3 regions of the Halioxenophilus sp. WMMB6 genome follow, and region 1 is predicted to be linked to each of the others. Evidence: predicted binding sites of a transcription regulator. Region 1 holds the regulator's gene; each other region holds the start of a gene.

Region 1 (10,584 bases):
AGATGCCAACCGGCCACCGTACCCGCCAGGGTGATCGCCGCCCGGCCACCGCGGTCGGGGATACCCGACTCCTGGTAGGCTGCCAGGGTCGCTTGGCTACCGGCATAACCACAGGCGTCGATGGCAACAGGGGCCTTACCCGGCTTTTGAATCAGCCAGAAGCCATCGCCACCGAGGCTGTTCATGTGCGGGTATACCACCGCTACGGTGGCGGCGGCGGCGATCATCGCATCGACGGCACTGCCACCCTCTTTAAGAACGCTCAAGCCAACTTCGGCCGCCTGATGATGCGGCGCAGTAAACGCTACGTTGGTCATTTAGTTTGTTATTACCTCTGTCAGTAACGGTTGTAGTGCCTGGGCGGTGTTAATCAGGGCCTGATCAGCACCGGGTAGGGCCAGCAGCGACAATCCCCAGGGGGCGTTTTGATCGGTTAATAGCGGCAGGCTTAGCTGTGGGCTGCCCAGCAAGCCGGCGGGGGCAGTTAAGCCCATCAGTAAGTTGCGATAATTGGCGAGCGCTGCCGCCGGCATTGCCAGCAGCGGTGCTGCCCCCGGGCAGCTCGGCAGAATAACCAGTGAGTCCGGGTTGGGCAGAAAGCGGTCGCGCCAGTCGCGGCAGAATTGTGCCGCCTGTTGTTCGGCTTCAGCCTGCTGTTCGGCCGTGATGGTTTGGCACCAGGCAAATCGATCGGCGATATCATCGGCAAAATGGGGTTGGTGCTCACTCACCCAGGAGCCGTGAGTCTGCCATATCTGGTAGCCCTGCAGTGTTCTGAACAGGGCACTGCTGGTGGCCATCATTTCAGCCGAGAGTATCTCCACCCGCACCCGCTCAAACTGGCCAGCCAGTGCGCTGGCCAAGCACTCAGCGATGGGCTGCCAGAGGGCAAGCCCTTCGGGTAGCAGCAGGCAGAGCTCCGTCATCGGCTGGGCCGTTTGCGGTGGCAGTAACACAGACGCCACCTGGGCCAGGGTGGCCAAATCCCGCGTTAACCATCCGGCGGTATCAAAACGTGGCGCCAGGGGCATGCAGCCCTCTAGGCTGACCAGACCATGGCTCGGGCGCAGGCCATAAAGGCCGTTATAACTGGCCGGCACCCGGATGGAGCCGCCGGTATCAGTACCCAGGCCAATATCCACCACCCCCTTGGCCACCGCCACCGCCGAGCCGCTGCTGGAGCCACCCGGCAGGCGAGTGGGCGCCTTGGGGTTCAGCGGAGTGCCGTAGTGAATATTCACACCATTGAGGCTATAGGCCAGTTCATCGGTGAGGGTCTTACCAACCAGCTGTGCCCCTGCCGCAAGCAGTTGCTGTACGACAGGGGCGGTAGAGTTTGGTGTTGGGTGAGTCGCCAGCCAATCAGGATTCCCCGCCGCCGTGGGTAGGCCGGAGATATCAAACAGATCTTTGACGCCGAGGGTTAATCCCTGCAGTGGCCCGCCGGGAGTGGCAGTAGCCGAGAGCCGCTCGGACGTCTCACACAGATAGACGAATTCAGGAGCGGCGGGCAGCATGGGATGTCGTTCTCGCAGGCAGAAGCCATTGTTTAAAATTCGAGCGGCAGTTTGTCATAACCTGTCCACTTGGTCAAGTTTTAAGATGAACTGGTAGCAGTCGAACCACAGCGCCCTAGCTCAATGAAGCAGAGATGCGATCCACTTCGGCCAACCAGTGCTGCTGTTGCTCAGCAGGCAGAAAGCTTGCCAGAAAGCTGTTCTTCACCAACTGAATTAACTGCGCCGCCGTCGGCTGCAGGGCTTCGGCCACTGCGGCATAGTTGCGATTGAGGTAACCGCCAAAATAGGCCGGGTCGTCGGAGTTGATCATCACCCGCAGGCCTCTATCGAGCAGCGCCAACAGTGGGTGGTCGGCCATATTCGGGTAGACGCACAGGCGCACATTGGAGAGTGGGCAGACGGTGAGCGCCATGTTGTCATCCACCGCGCGGGTCATCAGCGCTTCGCTTTCAGTGATACGCACACCGTGATCGATGCGGTCCACGTGCAGCAGATCAAGCGCCTGTTCGATGTACTCGGCCGGCCCCTCTTCGCCGGCGTGGGCCACACACTTCAACCCCGCCGCCTTGGCTTTAGCGAACACCCGTTGGAACAGCTCCGGTGGGAAGCCGTGTTCAGAGGAGTCCAACCCAACTCCGGCAATCTGCGCCAGGTAGGGTTGTGCCATCGCCCAGGTGGCCAGGGCATCCTCTTCCGGCAGGTGGCGCAGGAAACACATAATCAACTGGTTGCTGATGCCAAGCTCACTCTCGCCTTTGGCCAAAGCGGCGGTGATGCCACCAATTACAGAGCCAAAACTGACGCCGCGGCTAGTGTGGCTTTGTGGGTCAAAGAAGATCTCGGTATGCACTACCCGGTCGGCGGCGCAGCGCTCCAGGTAGGCCCAGGTGAGATCGAAGAAGTCCTGCTCGGTTTGCAGAACATCGGTCGCCTGGTAGTAAAGATCCAAAAAGGATTGCAGGTTGTCGAAATCGTATAGTGCAGCCAACTCATCAGCGGATTGATACGGCAGAGTGACGCCGTTGCGCGCCGCCAGCGCCATCACCATCGCCGGTTCCAACGAACCTTCAATATGTATGTGCAGCTCGGTTTTGGGGAGCTGGGCAATCAAGTCGGAGAGATCAGCCATCACCGCCCCCTACTCTTCACTGCCAGGCACACGGGCTTTATAGGTGGCCCAGTTGTTGAGGATTTCACTCACCACGGTGTTGCCGACGATATAAGCAGATTCCAGTGCCATATCGAGCCCGGCGTAATCTTCACCATCGCCCGTCAAGCTCTCCACGGCGCTCTGCCCCGTCAGCACCGGCATACTGAAATTACTGGCGGTGCGCAGCACCATCAAGCGATCGTAATCGGCGAAACCGGCTCGGTCGAGGTAGAAGAGCGCCTGAGCAGTGCCGGTATCCTCCATACCCGAAGAGACAAATTCGCCCTTATCTTCCGTCCAGTATTTCACCCATTGGTTGGCCCACTCATTCAGTAACTCGCCGTGCCAGAAGGTCATGGCGGAGACGTTGTCGCCCAGCAGTACAAAGGGAGGCTTCTGGGCGTTGGGGAAATCGGTATAGGCGGCACGCAATTCAGCGATGGGCGCCTGGTCTGGCAGCTCAATGTCTTTGGTCAAGCCATAGGCCCAGTGCGCCAGGCCACCGTTGATGTGGAACATTTCACCCTGGTTGGGAGGATTGGGTTTTTGATAGGGACCTTTGGCAAACAGCGCCAGGTAACCCGTGGGCCAATCTTCTGGAATCTCGCGCGCGTCGATTTCGTGGCCCAGGTCACCATCCACCAGGTACTCGGCCCAGGCGGCGGAGCCGATGGAGGCGTCGGCCGGGTCGAAACCGGCGATGCCCGCCACTAACCAGTAGGCGTGGGTCAGATCGAAGCGTGGGTCCAGCCCTAGCGCCATGATGGCGGCGGTGGATTTGGCGGTACCCATGCCGGTCACCATACCCAGCACGCCGGTTTCTGTGTTCATATAGAGATCGTGGTGCGACTGCGGGAAAGCAAATTGGGTATCGAGGCCGGCGCGCTCCTTCCAACGCTGGAATTCACCGGCGGTATCACCGCTGTCGTCGCCAATTTCAAACATGGTAACCACCACCACTTTCACCTCGATGGGCTTGGTGGCCTCTGCCACAGGGGTGGTTGCCTCTGGTTCAGCTGGCTTACCACAGGCAGTCAACAGACCGACCAATAGCGCCACGGCCAGTACCCCATAGCGGTTAAAGAATGTCACCGTTTGTTCTCCTCTCATGTATTGGTTTCCCCCAATTTTTAATTTCATGGTTAAGCTTGGCCATATCGCAAGCAGGCTTGGTGCCAAAGCTGTCTAGTTGGTCAATTTTTTGAATGGTAACGCGGATAGCCCCCTGGCGGACAGACTAGCCGGCTAAGCACGCACCAAGCTAAGGCAAAACAGTCGCACTTTCCACCAGCGGGCACCAATATTATCCTCACGCCCTACAAGCGAATGATTGCCACAGAAGATCGGCCACGAGCCACCCACGGAGAACAGCAATGAGTTTTTACCCTCGCGACCTTATCGGCTACGGCGCCACCACCCCGGCACCCAACTGGCCCAACAATGCCCGCGTCGCCCTGCAGTTTGTTATCAACTACGAGGAGGGAGGGGAAAATTGCATTCTCGATGGCGACCCGGCTTCGGAGCGATTTCTGTCGGAGATTATTGGTGCGGAGGCCTTTGCCGGCCAGCGCCATATGAGCATGGAGTCAATCTACGAGTATGGCAGCCGGGCAGGCTTCTGGCGTCTGTACCGGCTATTCACTGAACGACAGCTGCCGGTGACGGTGTTTGGTGTGGGCCAGGCACTGGCCAAAAATCCGGCTGCGGTGGAGGCGATGCTCAAGGCCGATTGGGAGATCGCCTGTCACGGCTTGAAGTGGACCCACTATCAGGACATGGCAATAGAGCAAGAGCGGGAGATGATGGCCCAGGCCATTGAGCTGCACACCCAGGTCACCGGCAGCAGGCCGCTCGGCTGGTACACCGGTCGCGACAGCCCCAATACCCGTTTATTGGTCGCCGAGTACGGTGGCTTTGCCTACCACTCCGACTCCTACGGCGATGACCTACCCTACTGGTGTTACGATTTTGAAGAGCCGTTATTGACCGTGCCCTATACCCTCGACAGCAACGATATGCGTTTTGCCACGCCCCAGGGTTTTAATGCCGGCGATCAATTCTTTAATTATTTAAAAGACAGTTTTGACTTTTTGTACGAAGAGGGAAAAACCGCGCCGAAGATGTTAAATATCGGCCTGCACTGCCGACTGGTTGGCCGCCCTGGACGGGCGATGGCACTCAAGCGGTTTCTCGATTATGTGCAGCAGCACTCGCAAGTGTGGGTAGCCACCCGTTTGGATATCGCCCGTCACTGGCAAGCGGTACACCCGCCAATATCAGCGTGATTTTTAATAGCAGGCCAATGGATTACACCGTTTGCCACGCAACAGTTAATTAAACCGCCAGCCCCGGACCCTCACTCAGGCGGGGCTATCACCGAACAATATTTCAAGCCGACCATTATCCCCAAATAGCAACGGAAGCGTGTGAATGGTTTGTTACCACTATTTGCTTTTTATTAACGGCTCTTTCTACTATTAACGATTTCTATCTACACAACAGCGAAGTCGCCCGCTGGTATTTAAATCGGCCGGGCTTATCCATTTTCCGTACAGTAAAGAGCACTATCGACTCAGACCAGATTCAGACAACGGGCGAGATAGGAGTGGTCACTCGCTGACCAAACCCGGAACTCGATCAGCGGTAACACCTGGATTCGATTTTAACGACATTCATGTTAGGGATTGCGCACAGTTATTCACCCGCTTTCCCCAAATAGCCGTGCTAATTAGCGCTACACGCAAACAATACAAGTGTTCAAGTTTATGCGCTCATTTCCCGACGTACTCGGCTACCCGAAAATACCAATCAACCGCTTAACTATTTATGGGCAGGTGCGTCCGGTGGGTTTTTTCGCAACTCTTCACGAATATGACTGACCATAAATTTAGTTGCATAGATCACCACGGCGGCAGTGGCAACAACAACAATAATCCCAGACAAAACAACGGTATCAATATACATTTTTGAACCCTCAATTCGATTTGGCTTGCTACTCTTTTACCGGACGCAGCCGGCAATTTTGGAGAAGTCATTCGCCCTCTCCACAGTTTGCAAACTACGCCTTGGCGCCCCCAGGGGCTTGACACATGTCAACCTGTTGTGGTGGGGAGTAGTTACAGTAACTTGGCAATTGATTTAGAGCAGATGGACGCAGGATAGGCGCCCATAGCGTTTGCGAGGAGCCAAGGTTGCTCTGGATAATAACGATAACCGCCGATTGCGGCGCGCAAGTGAAAGCAGAGATTCACAAAAGCGTGACGCATAAGCAGGGGGGCCAGCCAAACAGTGACGGCCCAGAGAGCGTCTATTAGATAATTAGGATTAGTACTTCGATGGCCACATTCTCCCCGCCAGCAACAGACATATGGTCAAAACTGCACAATCTGCCAGGCATCCAAGCCATACAACCACTCGTTGACCGGCTCACGGATTTCAACCTGGATGCCGCTGCCCTGCGTGACATAAGCAGTGAGTGCCGGCAGCTTGCTGTGTGTGTCCACGTCCCCTTCTGCCGCGAAGTATGTAATTTCTGCAATTGCAATATCGTTGTCACCCGCCAATATGGTCTGGCTGCACAGTATGTGGATATGCTCCGGCGTGAAATCCAGTGGTATGGCGAGGCTCTGCATGACACCCCACTCACCCAATCACCGTTAAAACAGCTCTATATTGGTGGCGGCACCCCCACCTTTCTGTTGGCCGATGAGCTGCGCAGGCTGATGAGCGGTATACGTGACCAATTTGGTGTGTCGACTAGCCCCGACCGGGATTATTGTATCGAAATTGACCCGCGCTTCTTCGATTCTGAAATGGCACAACTCATCAAAAGTCTGGGCTTTAATCGTGTTCAATTTGGTCTGGAAGACTTCAACGTGGATGTCCAGCAGGCCACCAACCGTAAATATACCGGCCAAACGGTACAGGATGCGGTCGCAGCCGCCCGTCAGGCTGGTATCAAGCTGATTAGCATCGACCTGCTCTACGGCCTCCCCTACCAAACGCAAGCCAGCTTCGCTGCCACCTTAAAGCAGGTTGCCAGGCTTCAGCCGACACGTGTGTTTATGCGCCACTTTCAGTTCGAGCCGGCGACCTTTCAAACCCAGGCCCAACTCAATGAAGCTGAGATACCTGACTCCAATACACTGGTGAGCCTGCAAAATCTGGCGGCAGAGTTCTGGCTGACCCAAGGCTACGCACCACTCGGCGCTGTTGGGTTTATGCGCAACACCGACCCACTCTATAACGCTGCCGAGCACGGCATTCTGTATAGCTTTCACCGGGGCTACGGCAGCCAACCCTTTGATTTTCAACTGGGAATAGGCCAATCGGCGATCAGCCGTACACCGTCAGCCCTGTGGCAGAATCAGCGCCACCTGCGCGACTACACCAAACAGGTGGTTAAACAGAACCACTCGATTAGCCGGGGGTTGTATCTCAACGAGGATGACCGGGCTCGTCAGTTTGTAGCCGAAAAACTTCTTTGTAATCAAAGTATTAGCAAGAGAGATTTTGAACAGCGGTGGCAGCAGCCATTTGATGATTATTTTGCCGATGAGATGGCAGTGCTGAACTGCCTAAAAACCGATAACATACTGCAAAATGATGCCAACAGCTTTGGGCTGACCGGCTCAGGGCGCTGGTTCGCAGCCGAGCTGGCAGCACTGTTCGATAGCAACTTGGCGCACTAGTTAACCATTCATGCGATAGGGGCGCCATTTAGCCCGCATAACTTGCTTATTAGCTACTTACGATTTACCTTCTTTGAAGGCATGCACTCTCGCCATTTTTTTTGTACACTCTCCCTTTACCGCACCCGCCTAGGATTTTAAAACGCTATGGCCAACAGTAACTACGTTCGCTGCAGCAATTGCGCCGTCAGCAAGTTTTGTCTGCCCCACACCCTATCCGGGGAGGACATCAATCATCTTGAGGGGATTGTCCAGCAGAAACGGGTACTCCACGCCGGCGAAACGCTGTACCACTCAGGCGACCACTTTGATGGCCTGTACGCCATTAGCTCTGGCAGCTTCAAATCAGTTGTGATCGCCACCAACGGCGATAGTCAGATCACAGAATTTGCATTCCCTGGTGAAATTTTGGGTTTTGATGCTTATCACGGCAAAACTCACAACACCTTCGCAGAGGCATTAGAGACCAGCAGCGTCTGCTTTTTACCCCAGGCTCAGCTGGACACCTTGTCACAGAAAGTACCAGCCCTGCAGCAGCAGCTTTATAACCTCTTCTCGGCAGAGATCCAAAGCAACAATGAGTTCCTGTTAATGATGGGCAAACGCTCAGCCGAAGACCGATTGGCCGCTTTGCTCATCAACATCTCCAGCCGCTACTCTCAGCGCGGCTACTCAGCAACCCAGTTCCGCCTTTCCATGTCACGCACTGACATCGCCAATTACCTGGGTCTGACCATAGAAACCGTTAGCCGCCTGATTCGACGCTTCCAAAAAGAGGAGCTCATCGCGGTCAGCCAGCGGGACATCACCATCATCGATTTGGTGGGGTTAAGCGAACTGGCCGGTACTCACTGCACTTACGAACAGGAAGTCGGCTCCCGCTAGCCAGTCATAAGCGCTGCTGCTTACAACTCTTCTGCTCCAGCTCTACCACTACGCTGGGCTGAACCATCAGAGTTGGCCACAGCAGCGTCCATCACTATTTGATCTCAATTTTCTTTTGTGTGGGTGGCAACTCTTGTGCCTTCGGCGCCTGCAAGGTTAACACGCCATTTTCAAACTGAGCGCTGATATCACTCTCCTGCACACCTGGCCCCAAATTGAAGCTGCGCTGGTAGCTACCAAACCGGCGTTCACGTCGAATGATTTTATCGCCCTCTTCCTGCTTCTCGTCACTCTCCATTTTGGCATCCAAGGTTAGCAGGCCATTGTGCACGGTAACGTGAATGTCTTCCTTTTTAACGCCTGGCAGATCAGCACGAATTTCGTAGTGATCTTTTTTATCTTTGATATCTACCCGCGGTGCGAACACTCCGGCAGCGCCTTCCCCGGGGGCAAAGAAAGAGTCGAAGAAGTTATCGATATCCCAAAGTGAATTGCGTGGTACTAAACTCATGGTTACTCCCTCCTGAAATCACTATGCATTGCATTTAGAAAAAGGTTAGAGCGAACTACACACCAAACACTACACTGCCAAATCCCACCTTTTCTCGCTCACCAACCTTTGAGTACAACATGCCCGTTAAGGTACTACTGGGAGACATTATTTTTTTGAGATACGTCAACCATAGCCAATACCAAGTTGGCATATCTAGCCGCACAGTTAATTAAGGCGGGCAATAACTACTCTGCTATCGATTAGAGAGTTGCGGCAGCGGGTAAGCGGTGGTAGCTGGACTATGAAAAATTGGATCCAAACGGAAGCACTCAGCCAACCACTGACAACCAAAGTGCACCACCCAATAAGCAAAAACCACATCACTCAGAAAATGGCCTCCTTGCATAATGCGCGTCAGCCCAACCAAACAACCAAGTGCAAAGCCAAACACATACCAGCGTCTATCACCAAACACCCAGGCCAAGGCTATCGTAAAAAAAGCAATGGCGGCATGACCACTGACGAAGGAGCAGTTAGTATCGCAGGCGCCGGAATAGGTGAGTGGTGCAGTGAAGGGTAAATCACCGCCAAAAATAGTAATATCACCAGGACGTGCTCGCCCAGTGGTGTTGTTTTTTAACAGTGTATTAACAAGCAGGCCAGGCACCAGCAGCAGTGATACAAACAGATAACCAGAAGCCTGCCGAAGTTTATGCCAGTTACTGGCGCCCCGCTTAATAATTAGCTGCCATTGGCTGAGCAGAAGCAGGGCCAACAGAATAAGCAACCAAAGAAAGTGAATTTTAGCGAAAAAGCGGTAGATAAATACCACTTCCGGTTGAGCGGCCAGATTAAAGCCGTGGTGATAAAAGGTGCTACTGACGGACAGATCGATCTCAGGCCACAGAATAAAAACGATCGTTGTTACAAAAAACAAGACCACATCCAAACGCGGTATTAGAGTTCTACTGTTTAGGAACCATTTCTCCATAACCATGAAACCCTCTTAGCCAATAAATATATAAGAGCTTGCCAGATGTAACATGATAATCTTGAATTGTTTCCAATAGTTGAACGTCCATAAATCGTTCTATGAACGGTGCAGCTACTGGGCTGTTGGTCAGAAAAAGAAACTCCTGCCTATCGTTATTTTGCCAATAACTGAAATTATTTTTTAAATCGTAGTAATCCTGAATGTGGCCAGCGTCTTCGTTCCAATAGGCAAAATTATTGCTGCCAGGATAGAGGTAGTAACCGAAATAGGCCAGCAGCTTGCGCGAGTCACTCGCCAGCACGGCTGCGGGATAGTCTGCTTTATAGTGCTGCAAGCGATTGCCGAGCTCATCCCAACCCAGCACGCGTTCATATGGATTATTCTTGGTGGTCGACTCAACGCCAGCCTGCTTTAGTAGCACCGGGTAGTGATAAAAAATCGCCAATAGCAGCCAGTTACAGACAACCGCCACCATCAAAGACTTCGGCCTCTCCCGCAACACAGCGCCGAGCAGCAGCACCGCGCTAATCAGTGCCGGCGCAGCCCAGTTGGCAAAGGCTCGGCTAAACAGCGCCTGCACAGCGATGAGGGTCAACAGGCCAACACCAGGCCACAAAACAACTCTGGCCCACTCCTGCTGATGGATAAGGCTCGCTACCATTCGCCAGTTACGCCACAACAGATAGGCGCTCACCAGGCCCAACAGAAACAGCTGGCTCACCAGAAACTCAAGCAATTTCAGCGGATGAATCAAATTGCCCGACAACTGTGAGATCTCGGCGGTGTGCTGCCAAGAGACCCAATGATTTTGGTAATTCCAATAGACGTTGAGTGAAAACAGCGCAGCGGAG
Region 2 (10,584 bases), on a different contig from region 1:
GCGTTTTTGCTTCAGCAAAATACCCAGCTGTTGCAGATACGCCACCAGTGCATCGATTTCAGTGACACCTTCAACGGCCTCTTTGGCACCGGCGATATCGTCGTCAGTATAGGGCACGCCCACTTTACGCAGTGCGGCCATCTTGTCGCCGGTGTGCTTGCCATCCAGGTGGTTATCAAACAACCAGGGGAAGGCCGGCATGTTGGATTCGGGCACTACGTTGCGTGGGTTGTAGAGGTGCGCTTTATGCCAGTCGTCAGAGTAGCGACCACCCACACGCGCCAGGTCTGGACCAGTACGTTTGGAGCCCCACAGGAAGGGGTGCTCGTAGACGGACTCGCCGGCAACCGAGTAGTGGCCGTAGCGCTCGACTTCGGCACGCAGAGGACGAACCATCTGCGTGTGACAGACGTGACAACCTTCGCGGATGTAGATATCGCGGCCTTCCAGCTGCAGCGCAGGCAGGGGTTTCAGGCCGGCGACGGGTTCGGTGGTCTCTTTCAGAAAGAATTGAGGAACGATTTCGACCAGGGCACCAAAACTAATGGCCACCAAAGTCAGTACGATCATCAGAATGATGTTCTTCTCGACTATGTCATGGTTCTTCACGGGGTATTCTCCTCAATCAGGCCGTTTGGGCATCAGCGGCCGCTTGCTCGGCTTTTTCGCGAGCTTCAGCAGACAGTGTGCGGAACATGTTATAGGCCATTAACAACATACCAATCAGGAAGAAGGCGCCACCGATAACCCGCACGGTGTAGCCTGGGTAGCTGGCTTTAACCGCTTCAACAAAGTTGTAGGTCAGGGTGCCGTCGGCGTTGAAGGCGCGCCACATCAAGCCCTGGGTAATACCGTTTACCCACATGGAGGCGATGTACAGTACGGTACCGATGGTGGCCAGCCAGAAGTGGGTGTTCACCAGTTTCACACTCCACATCTCTTTGCGGTTGGTCAGTACCGGCAGCAGGTGGTAGATGGAGCCGATAGAGATCATAGCCACCCAGCCCAGAGCACCAGAGTGCACGTGGCCGATAGTCCAGTCGGTGTCGTGAGAGAGTGCGTTGACGGTTTTGATCGACATCATCGGCCCTTCGAAGGTAGACATACCGTAGAAGGAGAGCGATACCACCAAAAAGCGCAGGGTTGGGTCGGTACGCAGTTTATGCCAGGCACCGGAGAGGGTCATGATACCGTTGATCATACCGCCCCAGGAGGGCGCCAACAGAATCAGAGACATTACCATACCCAGGCTCTGCGCCCAGTCGGGCAGTGCTGAGTAGTGCAGGTGGTGAGCACCGGCCCAGATATAGATAGAGATCAATGCCCAGAAGTGCACGATGGAGAGCTGGTAAGAGTAAACCGGACGCTCGGCCTGCTTGGGCACGAAGTAATACATCATGCCGAGGAAGCCCGCCGTCAGGAAGAAGCCCACCGCGTTGTGGCCGTACCACCACTGCACCATGGCATCCATGGCACCGGCATAGGCGGAGTAGGATTTGGTGAAGGTTACCGGGATGAAAGCGCTGTTGACGATGTGCAACACGGCGATGGTCAGAATGAAGGCGCCGTAGAACCAGTTGGCCACGTAGATGTGGGAGGTTTTACGGGTGGCGATAGTACCGAAAAAGATAATCGCGTAAGAGACCCAAACCGCGGCAATCAGCAGATCGATTGGCCACTCCAGTTCGGCGTATTCTTTGGCAGAGGTCATACCCTGTGGCAGAGTGATTGCCGCCAACACGATGACTGCCTGCCAACCCCAAAACGTAAACGGAATCAAAATGCCGCCAAAGAGTTTGGTTTGACAGGTGCGCTGCACCACATAGTAGGAGGTGGCAAACAGTGCACAACCACCGAAGGCGAAGATAACCGCGTTGGTGTGCAGCGGTCGCAAACGGCCAAAGTGAGTGTACGGTTGCAGGATATCGTTCAGCTGTGGCCAAACCAATTGCGCTGCAATCAGCACACCGACGGCCATGCCAACCACACCCCAGATCACGGTCATGATAGAGAACTGGCGTACGATTTTTAGGTCGTAAGCTGGCTGCTCCCCTGCTACAGGATGACTACTCATAGTGATGTCCTAATAGTTTTTAAGAATTGCAGAAAAACCTGGAAGGCGGAAAACCCGGTTTAATCACGCTGCTAGCGAAATATGCACACGACTGTGTGCGCGGAGCTAAACGCGACGGATTGTAATAATTGGGTTGTTATTCCGCTTGACTCTAATCAAGGGCCTATAGGTTACCTTTGTTTAATAAAAAATCACACCCGAAGGCCTTATCAACTGGCCTTTTACCACCACCAGATATTGTTGAATTTTTGTGCTCTGGCGAACCTCTCCGGCCAAAATATTGGCCATTTTTAAAACAAAGATAAGCGAGGCTCATTGCCAAAACCGAGCCAATTGGCGCGGCTTTGGTTGCTATTGGCAGATTAAAGCGCGGCTATTCTCCCCGCCCAGCCAAAAAAATGCGAGCCTAAATTGCCCGCATTGGTTTAAAGATTGGTGCGCCCTTTATTGGCCGCAATGCGCATACGCAGAGCGTTCAATTTAATAAAGCCTTCCGCATCTTTCTGGTTGTAAGCACCGGCGTCGTCTTCAAAGGTGGCGATTTTTTCATCGAACAGGCTCTGGCTGGAGCGTCGACCAACCACTTCGACACTGCCTTTGTAGAGCTTGACGCGAACGTCGCCATTGACGAACTGCTGGGACTCATCGATAGCCACCTGCAACATTTTGCGTTCTGGGCTCCACCAGTAGCCGTTGTAGATCATCTCGGCGTACTTGGGCATCAACGAATCTTTCAGGTGGGCCACTTCACGATCAAGAGTGATCGACTCTATGGCACGGTGCGCTTTCAACATGATGGTGCCGCCAGGAGTTTCATAGCAGCCGCGCGACTTCATCCCGACATAGCGGTTTTCAACGATATCGAGCCGGCCAACACCGTTGGCACCACCGATTTGATTGAGCTTGGCCAGCACCTGGGCAGGGGTGAGGGCCACACCATCCACCGCCACGATATCACCGCTCTCAAAGCTGAGCTCCACGTAGGTGGGGGTTTCGGGGGCCTGCTCTGGGGCTACCGTCCAACGCCACATATCGGCTTCGGCCTCGGCCCAGGGATCTTCCAAAATACCGCCCTCATAGGAGATGTGCAGCAGGTTGGCGTCCATGGAGTAAGGAGATTTCTTTTTGTTGGAGGAGAAATCGACTGGAATTTTGTGGCTCTCACAATAGGCCATCAATTTTTCGCGGGAGGTCAGATCCCACTCACGCCAGGGGGCGATAACGCGCACGCCGGGCTTCAGGGCGTAGGCGCCCAGCTCAAAGCGGACCTGATCGTTGCCTTTACCGGTAGCACCGTGTGCCACTGCGTCGGCACCGGTCTCATTGGCGATCTCAATCATGCGCTTGGCAATCAACGGCCGCGCAATGGAGGTTCCGAGCAGATATTCACCCTCGTAGATGGTGTTGGCGCGGAACATGGGGAAGACGAAATCGCGCACGAACTCTTCGCGCAGATCGTCGATATAGATCTCTTTGATACCCAGAGATTGGGCTTTGGCTCGGGCAGGCTCTACCTCTTCACCCTGGCCGATATCGGCGGTAAAGGTAACCACTTCGCAGTGGTAGGTATCCTGCAACCAGCGGGCGATTACCGAAGTATCCAAACCACCAGAATAGGCCAAAACAACTTTTTTAACTTCGGACATTGATCAACTCCCAAAAATAGGGCCCTAAGCCCCTGGTAAGAAGCGGCGCGCATTGTAGCGATTATTTGCCACTGTGCCCAGTGGTTAGGCGCGAGGGAGCGGACATCTATGTCTAAAATAAGCGCCTGTGGCTGACAACAGGCGCTTATTTAACCGCAACCACTACTGCGTATCGGTGGCAGCGGGCGGCCCGAGGCTATCGAGGATGGCTTGGGTATCGAGGGTCTCCGGCTCTTCATTGCTGTCGAACTCGGGGATCTCTGGTGGTGGTTCTTTACTAAGGCGCACGGTTACCCGGCGATTCTGGGCCCGGCCATCGGCCGTGCGATTGCTGGCGACGGGATAACGCTCACCGTGCCAGCGGGTGACAATGGCGCTAGGATCCAAGCCGCCGTTGATCAGATAGTGCATCACCTTCTCGGCACGGCGTTTAGAGATCTCCAGATTTTCGGCGCGTGGGCCTTCGCTGTCGGAGTGGCCATCAATAAAAAGGCTCCGCACCTGGGTGTCGGCCTTGGAGTAGGTGATGATATCGTCCAACAACTCGGTTTCGCCGGTAGTCAGCTCCTCCTGACCGGCTTTAAACTGCAGCGAGGTGCGCTCTATCTGGCCATAATTGACCGGCAGCAGCTCGGCCAGACAGCCAACGTATTTGTCGTAGGCACCGCGAAAGTTGATGTTGGAGAGGCCAACTTTCACCACCTTGTTGTCGTCGTACCAGGCGCGCCGGGCAAACTCCACCTGCTTACCGTCATAGAGCTCCTGCAACAGCCGGCTGGCCATTTTTTCATCAACATTGATGGCACCCTTCTCTTCCACCACATCGACATAGCCAAGTTGTTGGATACGGCCGCCGGGTTTCCAGACTGGTGTCGTTACAGTGAGTGCGGCCCTGCCCGCTTTCATCTGTGGCGTACTGGCCAGCAACTGAAAATGGAGCTTCTCCCCGGCCGAATGCTGGAACACCGCTTCGCCAAACTCGGGAATGGGCTGGGATATGCGGCACTCAAATTGCGAACCCTGCACCAACCACTCGGCACTCTCCAGGCGTGGGCTGAACTGCAATGCCCAACTACTGCGAGCGGGCGACAGGCACGCGGCCGGCACCAGCGTCAGCAGCCAGAAGAAGCGTGCAGAGGTGAGATTCATCGCGGTTACCTTAAACAAACCAAGGGGATTGAGTTTCTGAGCGGCCACATCAGAGAAATTCTGCGCCAGTGGCAGCGCGCAAATACCATTACCACAATAGTAGTCGGCCGAAAGCGAATTTTCTTGAGTTTGGAGTGCGGGCAGAGCACTGCTGGCCCGGTGGGAACGTGTTATCATGCGCGGCTTTACGGCTAACCACTTGCACGAGACCAACGCATGACGGCAACACTCACCCTCACTCAACCCGATGACTGGCATATTCACCTGCGTGACGGCGCAGCGCTGGCCACCACCGTGGGTGATGCGGCCCGGCAGTTTGGCCGTGCGATTGTGATGCCGAACCTGGTGCCGCCGGTGGTCGACGCCGACAGCGCGCTCGCTTATAAAGAGCGGATAGCCGCCCAGATTCCCGCCGGCCTCCCCTTTGAGCCGCTGATGGTGCTCTACCTCACCGACAACACCACCGCCGAGACCATTCACGCCGCCAAAGCCGCCGGCGTGGTTGCCTGTAAACTCTACCCGGCGGGCGCTACCACCAATTCCGACTCCGGCGTCACTAACATTCAAAAGATCTACCCAGCCCTTGATGCCATGCAGTCAGCATCCATGTTGCTGTTAGTGCACGGAGAGGTGACCGATGCCGAGATCGATATTTTTGATCGGGAAAAGGTCTTCATCGACCGCACACTGACCGGCCTGCGCCAAGATTTCCCCGCATTGAAAATTGTCTTGGAGCACATTACCACCGCCGATGCCGTTGCCTTCGTCAGCGAACAGAGCAGCCACATGGCCGCCACTATCACCGCCCACCACCTGCTCTACAACCGCAACCACATGCTGGTGGGTGGCATTCGTCCGCACTACTACTGCCTGCCAATCCTCAAACGCAACAGCCATCAGCAGGCACTTATAAAAGCAGCAACTGGCGGCGACTCACGCTTTTTCCTCGGCACCGACTCCGCACCCCACGCCCGCGCCCGCAAAGAGACCAGCTGTGGCTGCGCCGGTTGTTATACGGCACATGCCGCCATCGAACTTTATGCCGAGGTGTTTGAACGGGAAGACGCCCTGGACAAACTGGAGGCCTTCGCCAGTTTCTATGGGCCGGATTTTTACGGGCTGCCGCGCAACCAGCAGCAGATCACCCTGCAAAAAAGCGCGTGGCAGATGCCCGCCTCGCTGGAGCTCGCCCCCGGTGAACCACTAACACCACTGGCGGCGGGTGAAACCCTGCAGTGGCGCGTGCTGGAGAAGCGCTAGGCCGATTTCGCACTATCGCAATCCCCTCGCCCGGCCTGGCGTGCTACCATGGCCTGGCTTTTCCTCAACCGATAACCTTCCAGTAAGGGAAAACTTTGTCTGAAGCGCCACCCTCGAACCTGAAAAATCGCTTCCGCGGCTTTCTGCCCGTGGTCGTGGATGTGGAAACCGGCGGTTTTAACTCCGCCACCGATGCCCTGCTGGAGATCGCCGCCGTCACACTCACCATGGATGACCAGGGAGTGCTGCGCCGCGATGAGACCCATCAATTCCACATTGAACCCTTTGAAGGGGCTAACGTGGAGCAAACGGCGCTCGATTTTACCGGCATCGATCTGGAAGACCCGGAGCGGCCCGCCGAGCCGGAGATGATCGCCATCCCCGAGCTGTTCAAAGCCGTGCGCCGCGCTGTGAAAGCCCACGACTGCAACCGCGCCGTGATCGTCGGCCACAATGCCCATTTTGACCTCGGCTTTGTCAATGCCGTGGCGGAACGGGTGGACGCCAAGCGCAACCCCTTTCACCCTTTCTCTTGCTTTGATACCGCCACCCTGGCGGGACTGGCCCTGGGGCAAACCGTATTGGCCAAAGCCTGTTTAGCGGCCAATATCAGCTTCTGTAACCGCTCGGCACACACCGCCGCCTACGACGCTGAGAAAACCGCCGACCTCTTCTGCTACATCGTCAACCGCTGGCAGAGCCTGGGCGGCTGGCCACCACCCAATAGCGAACCGGATACCGAATCCGAGGCATAAAAAAACCCGGCATTGCCGGGTTTTTTCTGTCTCGCTTTGAAGCTTACAGCTTGCTGGCGTTGGCAGACAGGTACGCAGCAACACCTTCTGGGTTGGCGCTCATACCTGCGTCGCCCTCTTTCCAACCGGCAGGACAAACTTCGCCGTGCTCTTGGTTGAACGCCAGGGCATCAACCATACGCAGCATTTCGTCAACGTTACGGCCCAGTGGCAGATCGTTAACCACTTGGTGACGAACCAAGCCGTCTTCGTCGATCAGGAAGGAGCCACGGAAGGCAACACCACCGGCAGACTCAACGTCGTAGGCTTGACAGATAGCGTGGGTGATATCAGCTACCAGAGTGAAGCCAACAGCGCCGATACCGCCGTTTTCAACGGGGGTGTTACGCCAGGCGTTGTGAGTCCAGTGGCTGTCGATGGAAACACCGATTACTTCTACACCGCGTTTTTGGAATTCGGCCAAACGGCTGTTGTGAGCCAACAGCTCAGAAGGACATACGAAGGTGAAGTCCAGTGGGTAAAAGAATACTACAGCTTTCTTGCCTTTGATGGTGGCAGAAAGATTAAAGTCATCAACGATTTCCCCAGTACCCAAAACGGCTGGAGCGGTAAAATCTGGAGCTGGTTTACCAACTAAGACGCCCATGAGAATTCTCCCTCGGTCTGTAATTGCTTAAGTGAATTTGTGGATTCTATGGCTGCACAGCCACCGTGAAATGAAGCTGCTATTGAAACAACCGACTACAGTCATAATGCAGGCTTTTTTATGGTACCGGCACCATTCCATAGCAGTGGGCTATCATACACCCTCTATTGGAGCAGTCCTATAGATTTTTTATATGGTTACCATAGTCTAAGCAATCAAAATAACTCTTTTAAAATCAAATAGTTATTTACCAACCACACTTGTTTGATATAGATCCAAGCTCCCTCATCCGGCTGGTGACAAACTTATTCCTGTAACTGAGTTTTACTAACAAATCGCATTAATTCACAAATCTTATTGACAACCATTATCGTTTGGATAGAATTCTCAACAAGGTTTGGGAAGCCAGGTAAGGTTAGGGCGCCAGCTTCATGCCCCCTCTCAATAAAACCTGGGGAGCAACAGCGACTCTAAACCATGGCAGGCACGGCAAGTGCGCCCTTGAAACCCAATAAAAAGAGCGGGGTCGGCTGTGAACCAAGCCGTTACTGACTCTTCAGGTGCTAATTTGCGAGTTTTGAGTATGTACGTTTGCATTTGTAAAGGAATAACCGATTCTCAGATCCGCCAGGCAGTTGCCACCACCGGCGGTAATCTGCGGGCTATCCGCAACGAGCTGGGCGCCATGACCCAATGCGGCAAGTGCGCACTGCAAACCCGGGATATCGTCCGGCAAGCACTGGCCGAACAGGTTGCCATCATCGACGACGACACCTGCTACAGCGCCGCCTAGCTAAACCTAACCCCTCAGCCAATGACGCGTCTCATCCGCCAACAAGCGTCATTGGTGGATAAATCTCCAGCTACTGCTCTGCCCGCTCACCCACGCTAGTATTACCCCAGTCAATTTCCTCCGATAACCGTCCAGACATCATTAGCCACAGAAGCCGTACGCACCAGTAACTACTGCAGCAAGCGCCTTGGTTAACCACAAGGGTGGTACTGCACGGCAGTTAATGCACAGTCCACCCTAGCGTTCCACGTGGGTATCTGACCACAGAAATAACTTTCGCACACCGGCCCCAGTCGCTTCCCCAAAGCTAGGTTCACTCCCTGGCGCTTTGCAAATGTAATTACACCGCAACAGCAGATAATAAAAATTCTAATTTAGATTAAAAATTAGCCCACAAAATCAATAACTTAGATTGACAGTCAACTATTATGCGAAGAGACTAAAGTGCGCCAAGCGACGGCACAGCCACATCAGCACCGCAGACATCAGCGATAATTCGCCTCATACAGCCCTATCAATCAGAGGAAAATCCAATGAAAGGTGACGCAAAAGTAATCGAGTACCTAAATAAAGTACTCTACAACGAGTTAATTGCTATCAATCAGTATTTCCTCCACTCCCGCATGTTCAAAGACTGGGGATTAAAATCACTGGCGGACAAGGAGTACCACGAATCCATCGATGAGATGAAACATGCCGATCACCTGATTGAACGCATTCTGTTTCTGGAGGGCATACCCAACGTACAGGATCTGGGCAAATTGATGATTGGCGAAAATACTCAGGAGATGCTGGAGTGCGACCTTAAGCTGGAGATGACTGCCATTCCCGATCTACGTGAAGCCATCGCCTATTGCGAATCAGTGCAGGACTACGTCTCACGTGAGTTGTTTGAGGATATTCTCGAGGATGAAGAGGATCATGTCGATTGGCTGGAAACACAATTGGAATTAATCAACAAAGTCGGCCTGCAAAATTATCTGCAGTCGGCGATGGAAGGTGCCAGCAGCTAAACCTCACGCAAATATCAACGGGCGCGGTCTGCTCAGGATCTACCCATTCAGATGCCCAATCAAACCGCTACCCATAAAAAAGCCGCTCAGTTAAAGCGGCTTTTTTATTGTTGCCATCAAAGCGATGATTAACCCTCTTTGGAGAGGTGCACATCCATTTGTGGGAAAGGAATTTCAATACCTTCGGCATCCAAGCGCAATTTGATGTTCTCCATCAGATCGAAGTAGGTAGGCCAGTAATCGGCCGTTTTCACCCAAGGGCGAACAACGAAATTAACAGAGGAATCGGCCAGCTCCAGCAAGCCAATGGTGACATCCTTCTCTTTCACCACCCGCTCATCGGCGGCAACCACCGCAGCCAGCACCTCTTTCACCTTCTTAATGTCAGCGTTGTAGCTAACACCAATCACCAAATCGACCCGGCGTTCACTTTGAGTGGAGAAGTTGGTGATATTGCCACCCATGATAGAAGAGTTCGGGACAATAATGGTTTTGTTGTCTGGGGTGAGCATGGTGGTGGCAAAAATACCGATCTCTTTGATCGACCCCATGGTACCGCCAGCTTCGACAAAATCACCCACCCGACAAGGGCGAAACAGAATGATCATAACACCGGCGGCAAAATTGGAGAGTGAACCCTGCAAGGCCAAGCCAACAGCCAGGCCGGCGGCACCGATAACCGCTACCAGAGAAGCCGTCTGAATTCCCACCTGCCCCAACACGGCGATGATGACTACCACCATGGCCAGGTAGTAGATGATATTGGTTATAAATGATGTGAGTGTGGCATCCAGGTTGCGGGCTGTGAGCGTCCTCTTCAGCAGATTGGTAATAGTTTTAACCAGCCATTTACCAACAAAGAAGATAACAATGGCCAAAATAATTTTCACACCATAGACCGCCGCATAATTTACCGCGTTGGTGGTGAGAAACTCGATTATTTCCTCAATGTTCATAGTTGAATTCCTAATGGGCTTGGAAGTGCCAGGGCAAGCCCTGGCGATTTTTGTTTTACTTAGTGACGATTTTTATTGGGCAATTATTGAGCGATGGTTTTCACCTGGGTTTTTACCACGGCAACCACCCGGCGGTTAGTGGCTCGGTTCTCGGCAGTGTCGTTGTCCACCAGAGGCTTCTCCTCACCGTAGCCGACAGCGGAAACTCGCTCGGCCGCAATGCCAAAGCGGCTGGTCAACAGACTGGCCACCGATTTTGCCCGACGCTCAGAGAGTGCCTGGTTGTAGGAGG
Region 3 (10,584 bases), on a different contig from region 1:
TTCAGCTCGGTTAACAGCGGTTGATAAAACTCCGGCTGAAAAATAAGGTCATGGGGCAATAGCTTGACCAGTGCCGGCTGCTTAAGGCAGCGCGTCTGTAGGTTGGCCGGTTGCCGATAAGTCTCCGGTAACGCAGACCAGAGCTGACTGTCGACCAACAGCAGCGCATCGCAGAGGGCATCGTTTAAACGGGCCGGGGGAATATCGGCCAGGCCATAGTCACCGCGGCGTATCGCGGCGCACCATAAATTATCGGCGGCCGTGTGCAGAATGTCGGGCCCGGCCAGCAGTACCATGGCCGGTAAATTCTCGGTGAACTCGGCCACCTCAAAGGCGTTGCGACCATTGCGCGAGAGCACGCCGGTGTCGGCACCCTGGGCCAACAACTCGGCCACGCGTGCCTGGTCGCGTTTGATAATCGCTTGGTGTAAAGGGTTCATGGTTACTCCTGATGGGCGCTGCGATGACTCAGGGAATTACCCGGCAGATACGCGCCTTCTCTTCCAGTAATGCCTGTACCTCGAGCACAGTCGTTAACGCGGGATTGTTGCGGGCTTCCGTTTCGTTGGCAAATTGGGCCTTTAATTCGCCAACCCGCTCAGCCAGCGCCGCCAATACCCGGTGCAGATAGGGCTCGGTTTGCTCGTCTGTCCGCCAGGCCAATAACTGTTCGCACTCCAAGAGGAGCGCGCGGTCGAGCAGAGCCATGTCGCCGCTGCGTAAACGCACCACAGCGCCAACTTCGGCCTGCTGGCGCCACTCAGCCAACTGTTGATCCACCTGCCGGCGCAGGGTTTTCGCCACCAATGAACCAGGTGCAGCCGGCTTTGTTGCTTGCCGCCGGCGCGGTTTAACAATAAAGCTGATCAGCCCGGAGGCGACCATTGAGCTACCCAACAGGCCTACCAGCAGCAACAGCAGCGGGTAAAACAGGGGCAGGTGGTGGCCGGTGTGGAGGGGGATCATCAAGGTGTATAGCTTGGCGCTCAATGGGCGCTCGCTAAAACGGTCGGCGGCGATAATGCGGGCGCTGGCCGGTTCAATCAGTACGCGATTATTGGCGATACCCAACCAGTCACCCGGCGCCCAAAAATTCAATTCTATTTGGCTTGGCTCGCCACCGGCGCTGTTCGCTCCGCCCGTATTTTTGTGCTCAAACTTAACCGTGCGCAGCTCGGCTTCGGCCGGCATCAGTTGATAGGCCTGCTTGAGCCAGGCGGGCCAGCTGTTTTCCACTGCCAGAGCGGTGGCCAGTGGTGTGACATTGGCGTTAACACCCAACAGCGCCCGCGTCTGTTGGTAGAAGGCGATACCGCTGCCGGTCACAGCAAACAGCGCCATGGCGGTAATCACCACCACACCGGCGCTCATATGGCTTTGATAAAACAGCCGTCGTTCGGCCCGGCGCGGTACCAGGTTCTGCCAGCGAAACTGCCGCCGGCGCGGCCACCACAACCAGACACCCAACAGGCCGATGGTCAAGGCCAGCAGCGCCACCACCGCCACCAGCTGCGCGCCGTTAATGCCCAGTGGCCCGTTAAAGCCCAAATAGAAGGTGCGGTGCAGATAGAGCACAGCGCCAAACAGACCAGCGCCCGCCGCCTCGGCCAGGGTGCCCTGGTTGAGGTTATCAACCGCAAAGAGCCAGGATTGATTGCCCTGCACCAGACGATAAAAGGGGGCCTGCGCGGTTGGCAGTTGAATCTCATCCAGGGCAGATTTTTCGATGCCCGCCGTGGTGAGGCCAGTTGAGTTGAAAGCGGGGCTGGTCAGTTGCGTAAGAGCGGCGGCCTGCTCGGCCGGAGTCTGCGGCTGGTAGCGGTAGAGGCGGCTCAGCTGGTGGGCGTCTAAACGCTCGAGTAATTCATGCAGGGCATTAACCGCACCGGTGGCGAAGGTGATTATAAACAGGCAGCCCACACAAAAACCCAACCAGCGATGTATTTTACTCACCAGCCGCCGCATGCATTCACCTCCTAGTTACCATCTGCTCAAACGCTAACGGCTGGCCAGCCAATTTTGAAACGCCTTGGATTCCGCCAGCGCTTGGAACTCATCCACCGAACGCAACAGGTCAAGATCGAAGCGGTAGCTGAAATCTTTTTCTAAAATATCGAGCACCAGCACCGCCTCTTCAAAGCGATCAAACACGGTAAAGAGCCCCAACACCGATAAAAAGAGATCTTCATTAGCCGGTTGCTGGGAAATTAATTGAATCAGCAGTTTATCGTACTGTTTGCGCTCGCCCAGATTGAACAGCAGTTCAGCCTTTAGCAGTTGCTGTTCATAATCGCCGCCGGTGGCGATAGTTAACTGCTCCAGATAAGCCAACGCCTGCTGATAGTCAGCCTCGTAGTAGGCCTTATCCACGCGCAACAACAGATAGCGGTACTCGGCACCATGGCCAGTACCGCACTCATATTGGCAAAGTACTCCACCACACTCTCTCCGGGGGAGCTGCGCAGATAGTGGGACCGTACCTGTGGAGTGATTTTTACACATCGGGCAATTCAGCAATGGCCGGGCGGGTCCGACCGGCACCCTCAATAAAACTTTGCTGTAACAGCTTAACCAGCTCTATTAAGCGGTTGGCTTCGTAATCCTGGTAATCACCAGGCAGGGCGTGGATTTGTGAGTCGAGCAGCAGGTACTCAACATTTTGGCCCTGGGGCAGACCATGGCTCTTGCCCGGTGCCAGTGGCTTTACCCACTGGGGTAGTTGTGGCTCGGTATAAAAGGAGAACTGCCCGAAGTGGTGCTCTTCGGCGGCCAGCAACACCTGGGGAGATAACAGCAGGAGTAGTGCGCTAATCCTAAGCAATGCCGCTCGGGGCCCAAGCAATCTGCAAGGGAAACAGGCCATGGAAAATCCTTCAACCAACTGGGTATTCGCCCGGGGCGCTAGCAGCTTTCGTTTTTCCGCCAGCTCGCGCTGTGCGTTAATCACGCTCGAGCCAATGACGCTCGAACCGATAACGCCTCAGTTGTAACGCTTAAGTCATAACACTGGCATCATAACGACAGCCGGGCACGGCCCAAAACAGTACCGTGTTTTCCGGCCGCTCGCAATTTTCCCGGCTGCGGCCCCGCTCAGCTGGGGAGGGGGTGAAGCCTGACCGCTAGTAATAGCGCAGTTCACCCACCTTGCCCCAGAAGACGCGATAGGAGAAAGCGGTGTAGATCAGAATAATCGGTACCACCACCAGGGCTCCGGCCAGAATAAAGCGCAGCGACTCCGGCGCGCTGGCCGCCGCCATGGCGGTTAACTGGCCGGGAATCACATAGGGATAAAAACTGTAGGCCAAGCCACTGAAGCAGAGGAAGAAGACGGTGACCGCCACCACAAAGGGAATCCAACAACCGAAGTCCTGGTGGTGGGGCATGTGCGCCAGGTAGCGGTCCATAACAATAAACAGCCCGACGCAGACCAGCGGCAGAGGCATTAACAAAATCGCCGCTGGGAAACTAAACCAGCGCTGAAACACCTCGCTACTGACCAGCGGATTGACCAGCGATACCGCCAAGATGCCCAGCGCCGCCAACCAGGCCGCGCGGCGGGTGGCACGGGCCACCCAGGACTGCAGTTCAGCTTCGGTTTTCATCACCAGCCAGGCGCCGCCGATAAAGGCGTAGCTGGCGGTCACACACAGGCTGCTCAACAGGGCAAAGCCGTAGGCCTCGGGCGCCTGACTAAAACCCAAGACATAGCGGCCCAACATATAGCCCTGGGTAAGCGCCGTTAACAGCGAGCCCACTTTAAAGGCGCGATCCCACAACAGGCGGTGGCTGGTGATCGCTTTCGCGCGAAAATCAAACGCCACACCGCGCACAATTAAGCCAATTAACATGGTCGTCGCCGGCAGATAGAGCTCGCGCAAAATAACATTGTGCGCCGCCGGAAAGGCGATCAACAGCAGCCCCACCGCCAACACCAGCCAGGTTTCATTGGCATCCCAGAAGGGGCCGATGGAGGCGATCATCTGATCGCGCTGTTCCTGTCGGTTAGGCTTGGTGGGCAGCAGAATACCCACCCCCAGGTCGTAGCCGTCGAGTACGGCGTAGGCAAAAATGGCAATGCCGATTAAGCCCATAAAAATAGTCGGTAGCATGGCATCGCTGATCATGACAACACCTCGTTGGTTACAAATGGCGTGGGCTGGCCGGGCGGCACGGTGTCGGTTTCAAACTCCTCCACCGCCACCGAGCGCCGGGCCATTAAAAACAGGGTGTGCAGGTAGGCCACCAACAACACCGCATAGACCGTTAAATACATGGCCAGCGACAGACCGATATTGGCCGGGGCAATGGTCGTGACCGCATCGCGGGTGGTTAACACGCCACTCACCAGATAGGGCTGGCGGCCAATTTCGGTCACATACCAACCGGCCAGTGTTGCCAGCCAACCGGAAAAGGCAAACAGGGTCAGTGTGCGCAGGTAGAGCTTGGGCAGAGTGCGTTTGCGAATTAAATAGGCCGCCCCCCACCAGGCCACCGTCAACATGGCCACGCCCACACCCACCATAATGCGAAAGCCAAAAAAGAGCGGCGCCACCGGCGGCCGCTCGGCAAAATCATTCAGCCCTTTTAACTCGCCATTGGTGGAGTGGGTGAGAATCACGCTGGCCAGATTGGGAATGGCAATTTGCGCGTGGTTGGTTTTTTGTTGTTCATCCGGCCAGGCAAACAGCAGCAGTGGCACGCCGTTCTCGGACTCCCACACCGCTTCCATCGCCGCGATTTTTTGCGGCTGATGATGCAGGGTATTGAGGCCGTGCAGGTCACCCAAAAACATCTGCAAGGGGGCGAGCAGCGCGGCAAACAGAATCGCTGTTTTCAGTGCCAGGCGCGGTGCCTGTTTGTGATCGCCCTTTAACAGGCGGTAAGCCGAAACTCCGGCCACCAGAAAAGCGCTGGTTAAAAACGAGGCCATCACCATATGCGCCAGGCGATAGGGCATGGAGGGGTTAAAAATAATGGCCAGCCAATCGACCGGGTGGGCAACGCCATCGATCATTTCAAAACCGGCCGGGGTGTGCATCCAGGAGTTGAGCGCAATAATCCAGAAGGCCGACAGGCTGGTGCCCCCCGCCACCATTAAGGTGGCGGTGGTGTGCAGCCAGTTGGGCACCCGCTGCATACCAAACAGCATCACCCCCAGGAAGGTCGCCTCCAGAAAAAACGCGGTTAACACCTCGTAGCCCAACAGCGGGCCGGCGATATTACCCACCGTCGCCATAAAGCCCGGCCAGTTGGTGCCAAACTGAAACGACATGGTAATGCCGCTTACCACCCCCAGGGCAAAAGTGAGTGCAAAGATTTTTACCCAAAAGCGGTAGGCGCGCATCCACACCGGATTGTTGGAGAGATTGGAGCGCAATTTAAAATAAAACAGGAACCAGGCCAGGCCGATGGAGATGGAGGGGAATAAAATATGAAAACTGATGTTGGCGGCAAATTGGATGCGCGACAACTCCAAGGCATCTAACATTTTTTGTTACCTCATACGTAAAATTGTCCTCCTGCGGCCGAGCACAACCCTCCCCCATAAAACGGAGGATAAGCGGCCATTATTATTATCGAGAGAAGGATGAGCCCAATGGGCTCCGCACTAGCGTGAATAGAATTAAAACAACGTGGCGAAGCGCGACGATAAATCCACGGCGTTAGTCGCCATCGCCCTTCTTCAGGAGTCGATCTTTAAACTCCAGAACCTTGCCCACTCCGGCCCCCAGTTTCATCAGCGTTTGCAGCTTGTCGTGGTTTAACCGTTGCAGGTCACTCGACCAGTTGGCCACCAGCTCCAACAGGTCGTGAATCTCTTGCATGCGCCCCTGGGCGTAATTGGACTGCTCGTTGGCTTCGCTCTCCATCAACAGATCGCGCAGCAGCGACAGGGTTGGGTCTATCTCGCGCTTGCGCCGCTCCTCCAACACCCGCATGCCCATGGTCCAGATATCCCCCACCGCCGCGTAGTACTCCTTGCGGTCGCCCGGGGTGTGTACCGGTTTGATCAGGCGCCAGGATTGCAGCTCTTTCAACCCCATGCTGACATTGCCACGGGAGATGGAGAGCGCCGCCATCAGCTCGTCGGCACAGAGGGGGTTTTCGCTGATCACAATCAGCGCCAGCAGCTGGCCAACGGTGCGGTTAAACCCCCAGCGGGAACCCATCTCGCCAAAGTGCATAACAAAGGCCTGGGTATCGGGGCTCATCTTCATGGCGGTACCTTTCGGTTGCGGGTTTATTGCGGGCTTACTGCGGGCTAGGTGCGCTCAGGAAAGACTTCTAAACTTTCAGTAATTTTTGAAAGTTTAGAATAGAGACTTGAGCCAAGTCAAACGCTTTCAAGGAGGATGGCCGTCGGCGGCGCTATTGGTGAGTGCCCACTTACGCGAAGCTTGCCGGGGCTGCGGGTGGTGATAGTCATTGAGGCGGGAATCGATAGGCACCGGCAGCCAGGCCCAGCCTGCGCCGGTGGTGTTTAGCCCGAGTGGTCTCACCCCAAGCGCGCCAGAAGCCCACTGGCCACCCGCCGCCACGGGAGTACCGATTTGCAGGTCATGGGTATTGTGTAAAGCGGCGGCTATGTGGCTGTTATGGGTGCTGATCGCCGAGGCCAGCGGTTGAGCTGCCAGCCTCGGCGCAGGCTAAGCTTCCCGGTCTGTTCACTGCGCCGCCACCGAGGCTGCCGGTGCCAACAGCGCCTGCACCTGGCTCCAGGGCACCAGTTTCAGGTTTTGCCGGGTCTCGGGCATGCGATTGCGGCCATCCTGCACCACCAGCATCCCCTGGGACCAGATGCCGCCTAAATTGGCGGCCACCACTTCCAGGCCATCGGTTTCCGAGACCCCGTCGATGCCCTGCTGGTCAAAACCCTGGCCAGCCGCGGCGGCGATGCGGAATGCGCCTGCGGCCTGGTACGGTGCCTCGGCATTGACCACCACATAACTGTCATTGCCCTGGCTGGAGATCACCAGCTGACTGCTGCCATCGGCGTGGTGATAGAGCCCCAAGCCCTCGACATCATCGTGCAGCAAGCCACCGACCTTGATCACCGGCTGCAGTGCAAGCGGGGCATCAGGTTCGGCGGCCAGTACCCAAACACCAACGTCCTCTTCGCCGATAAACAGGCGCCGGTTGCGGTCATCCGCCACACAGCCCTCGGGCTGGCTCGACAACTGCCAGCGGCGTACCTCTGTGCCGGTAAAGTGGCTGGCATCAATCCGGTACTGTAGGTAGGTGCCGTCTTTGTCGTTGATAAAGGCGTAGAGGTGGTCTTCGTCCGGCTGATAGAGACAAAAACCGTAGACCTCGCTCAACCCAGTGGCGATGTCGGCCACGTGGGCAACCTGCCGAGTGGCAGCATCGATGGTGAACAGGCTGATGGCGTTCAGGTCGCGATGGCTGGCGGCGGCGATTGCCAGGGTGTGCGGCCCGGCCTTAACGCCGCTGCGCACATCCACGTTATTCAGGCGGCCGACATCCAGCAGTTGCCGCTGGTGGCCGTCCAGACCATAAACGCGCAGGCCGCGCTTTTTATCGGTGGCCAAGATCAGGGATTGCTGTGGCTGCGCGGGATTGATCCACACCGCCGGGTCATCCATGGCATCACCGAACTGGTCGGCGGTATCGGTTTCCACCGCCGGGCGCACCACCGGCAGCGGCGCAGGCGCACGGACCTCGGGCGCGGGCCAGGCGAATTGGGTTTGCCACCAGCGGCCGCTGTCGTCGTCACGCACCGTTAAGGCCAGGCCGCCGTCGGCTGTGGTGGCGTGCAGCTGTTGGCCGTCGGCGATTTCAGCCAGGGGCTTGGCCGGCCAGTGCTTCCAGCCCTGCGGCTGGCGCTGTAGCGGGTGCAGTTGCGCCGCTTTCGGGTCGATCAGCAGCAGGCCACCGGGCACCACCCGCATATTGCCCACCTCCCCCTCGATCTCGCCAAAGGGGGCGACCATGGCCACCGGCTGGCGCTGGCTGGGGGCTTCAGCGGCGGCGGGGAAACGCCACAAACCGACGGCCTCTTCATTGACAAACAGATCGCCAAAAGCGTCGTCCACCTGGCAAAAGCTGGCACTGGGCGGAATTGGCAGGCTGCGAACCAGGAGCGGCTCGGCCAGCAGCTGTTCGCCACTGCCCAACAGCCATTGGCCTCCGGCGCCCTGCTCACTCACCACAAACAGATAGTTGTCCGCGCTGGCATTGGCGTGGGCGGCTTGATAGAGGCAGGCATTGGACAGCGCGTACTCCTGTGTGGGCAGGGTCACCGCCTGGCCAAAGTGCTGGTCGCTGACCACCACCGCCAGCGCTCGTTGGGCCGTGTCGTCGACCGCCGCCACCAGCCAGCGTCCCGGGGCCAGTGGCCGCACGTCGAACTGCTCAAAGCTGCCGGCCAGCTGGTCCAGCACTTGCTGGTCGCCACTGCGCAACTCCAGCCCCTGGCCCGACACCGCCAGCAGGGTCAAACCGCTGCTGGCCAGCACCAGGCGATCCAGGCTAGCGGTGGCAACGGCACTCGGCTGCCAGGTTAATGCCTCATTCCCAGCCCCAGCCGTGGACTGCAGGTTGCCCCCACAAGCGTGGAGGCTGGCGCCGATGACTAGGGCAGCCACGGCTTTTATCGACAATATTCCGATGCGTAACTGCCCGGATTGATGGGTTCGCTTGCTGTTCATCATTACTCGCTAATTAACTACCTTTCGTCACGCCATCGCTGACGTCGACGGACCCTGCGTAAGCGGCGGGATTTTTACATTGAGACAAAGGTGATGCCCAGTTTGAACGACGGGCCATACTCCTCGTATTGGGTGTTGAAAGCCGACCGGCCGGTGTAGACGTAGTAGCTTTCGTCGGTGATGTTGTGGGCCTCAAAGTTGAGCCGCAATTGATCGGTGAGGTAGTAGTTGGCAGTCAAATCCACGTAGGTTTGGCTGTCGACAAACTCATCGTGTTGCGGGTCGTCGAAGGCCACCTCAGACAGCAAACTGGACTTGTAATTAGCCGACAGGCGCACGCTGAGTTTTTCGTTCTCCCAACCAATCATGGCATTGCCCACCTGATCGGACTGGAACGGCAGGTTGATGTCGCGCTGGTTGGCGCCACTGCCAATACGGGCATCGGAATGGGTGACGGTCAGGTTGGCACCCACCAGCAGGCCGTTCCAGGGCGCCGGCAGCTGCCCAAGTTGCTGTGACCAGGTCAACTCCAAACCGTAGAGGGTGGCGCTGTCGCCATTGGCGAAGGTCTCCGCCTCGCTGAAATCCAGCCACTCACCCTGGCCGGCCAGATCCGTCTGGTAGATAAAGTTACTGATGTCTTTGTAGAAGAAGAAGGCCGAGGCGATACCCGCCCGACCTAAATAGTGTTCGATACCCAGGTCAATATTGGACGACTCCAGCGGGTCCAGCTGTGGGTTGCCGAAGGCGGCTTCGTCATCGTCGATCACGAAGCCCGGCGCCAGTTGCTCAAACGATGGCCGCACCACAGTGTTGGTCCAGGCGGCGCGAAGTTGGGTGTTGTCGCCCAACTGGTAGCGCAGGTGGGCACCGGGCAGCCAGTGCTGGTAGTCGTTGTCGGCGCTCACCGACTGGTAGTCACCATCGGTTAAACCGGTGCCCTCGGCACTGAAGTCGGTGGCTTCAAAACGCAGGCCGACAATCACGCGCAGTGGGCCCTGGTCGAGGGTGTTCATCAGGTAGGCGGAGGTGATGTCCTCATCCATGACAAAGTCTTCGATGCGGGAATCTTCCTCGTTGTAAAACTCGTTTTTGTTGAGGCCGGCCAACAAGCTGCGTACGCCTGAGGCATTAATCGACGGGCCGAAATCACCCAGGCTGTAATCCACGCTGGAACCGGCGTAGCCGCTGAGCAGCAGTTGCTGGTCGCCAATGCCGTAATCGGAGAAGTCTTTGTATTTCCAGGCGTTGGCGTCGTTGTCCTTTTCCCGCTGGCTGAGTTTGGCGCCCAACTTAAGCTGCGCGGCCATGCCCGACCACACGTAGTCACGGGCCAGGTCGAGCTTGATGTTCTGTTCTGTATCACTGGTGTATTGCTGCTCCCACTTGACCTTGTCCAGGCTATAGGCGCCGGCATCGTAAAAGGCGGCAGCGGCGACGACCGTTGGCCTGCGGCTGTTGCCAAAGCTGACGTTGGTGAAGTCATCGTTGCTCGCGAACTCGGCACCGGCAATGTGCTCCGGTGTCTCTTCCGAGGATTCGCTGTAGCCTGCCTGAGCATTAAAAGTCCAGTTACCCAGTGCCCAGTCGCCACCAAGCACATAGGATTCAATCTTCTGGGTCTCTTCGCGGCTTTTCAGCTCGCGCCAGGCCTCGGCATCGGCACTGTCACCGGCGGCGACCGGATCGCTGAATTCCACCCCGGCGGCGTTGCGGGTTTCGGTATCGGTGAATTCGCTGTACAGGCTGTGCAGGAAGATACCGCCATTGCCGATCTTGTAGTCGAGGTTCAGCCCCAGGCCGGTACGCTCGCGGGTGATTTCGTAGTCCCGCATTTCGGTCTCTTCCAGGCGCGCACCCTGGTCAAAATCCCAGCCGCCACCGGTCTCCACGTTGTCCGAACCGAAGTCGCGCT

The links. The regulator FNR, encoded in region 1, switches genes on or off when oxygen is low (the NO sensors DNR and NnrR bind a similar motif). The targets are predictions, from matches to a motif close to TTGATCTAGATCAA.
Region 2: ccoN (cytochrome-c oxidase, cbb3-type subunit I) is a predicted target of FNR. The motif match lies at 2,220-2,233, and genes of this name have one in related genera.
Region 3: SBL51_RS07540 (GbsR/MarR family transcriptional regulator) is a predicted target of FNR. The motif match lies at 6,325-6,338, and genes of this name have one in related genera.

The regions. Positions count from the first base shown of each region.
Region 1 covers NZ_JAWMQR010000014.1:18,028-28,611, reverse strand. Annotated here, with positions in the region: gene SBL51_RS22395 (gamma-glutamyltransferase family protein) at 1-317, opposite strand, end outside; gene SBL51_RS22390 (amidase) at 318-1,517, opposite strand; gene SBL51_RS22385 (adenosine deaminase) at 1,633-2,649, opposite strand; gene SBL51_RS22380 (purine nucleoside permease) at 2,659-3,780, opposite strand; gene puuE (allantoinase PuuE) at 4,044-4,955, shown strand; gene SBL51_RS22370 (hypothetical protein) at 5,491-5,634, opposite strand; gene SBL51_RS22365 (hypothetical protein) at 6,042-6,173, opposite strand; gene SBL51_RS22360 (coproporphyrinogen-III oxidase family protein) at 6,162-7,361, shown strand; gene fnr (fumarate/nitrate reduction transcriptional regulator Fnr) at 7,509-8,246, shown strand; gene SBL51_RS22350 (Hsp20/alpha crystallin family protein) at 8,341-8,757, opposite strand; gene SBL51_RS22345 (phosphatase PAP2 family protein) at 8,993-9,676, opposite strand; gene SBL51_RS22340 (ArnT family glycosyltransferase) at 9,705-10,584, opposite strand, start outside.
Region 2 covers NZ_JAWMQR010000003.1:197,899-208,482, forward strand. Annotated here, with positions in the region: gene ccoO (cytochrome-c oxidase, cbb3-type subunit II) at 1-609, opposite strand, end outside; gene ccoN (cytochrome-c oxidase, cbb3-type subunit I) at 626-2,074, opposite strand; gene SBL51_RS09870 (argininosuccinate synthase) at 2,500-3,720, opposite strand; gene SBL51_RS09875 (flagellar protein MotY) at 3,883-4,869, opposite strand; gene pyrC (dihydroorotase) at 5,086-6,129, shown strand; gene rnt (ribonuclease T) at 6,225-6,884, shown strand; gene SBL51_RS09890 (peroxiredoxin C) at 6,928-7,530, opposite strand; gene SBL51_RS09895 ((2Fe-2S)-binding protein) at 8,114-8,323, shown strand; gene bfr (bacterioferritin) at 8,857-9,336, shown strand; gene SBL51_RS09905 (mechanosensitive ion channel family protein) at 9,465-10,292, opposite strand; gene SBL51_RS09910 (OmpA family protein) at 10,376-10,584, opposite strand, start outside.
Region 3 covers NZ_JAWMQR010000002.1:400,091-410,674, forward strand. Annotated here, with positions in the region: gene SBL51_RS07510 (hypothetical protein) at 1-440, opposite strand, end outside; gene SBL51_RS07515 (PepSY-associated TM helix domain-containing protein) at 469-1,965, opposite strand; gene SBL51_RS07520 (hypothetical protein) at 1,999-2,370, opposite strand; gene SBL51_RS07525 (hypothetical protein) at 2,495-2,821, opposite strand; gene SBL51_RS07530 (cytochrome d ubiquinol oxidase subunit II) at 3,120-4,124, opposite strand; gene SBL51_RS07535 (cytochrome ubiquinol oxidase subunit I) at 4,121-5,488, opposite strand; gene SBL51_RS07540 (GbsR/MarR family transcriptional regulator) at 5,664-6,218, opposite strand; gene SBL51_RS07545 (phytase) at 6,666-8,669, opposite strand; gene SBL51_RS07550 (TonB-dependent receptor) at 8,744-10,584, opposite strand, start outside.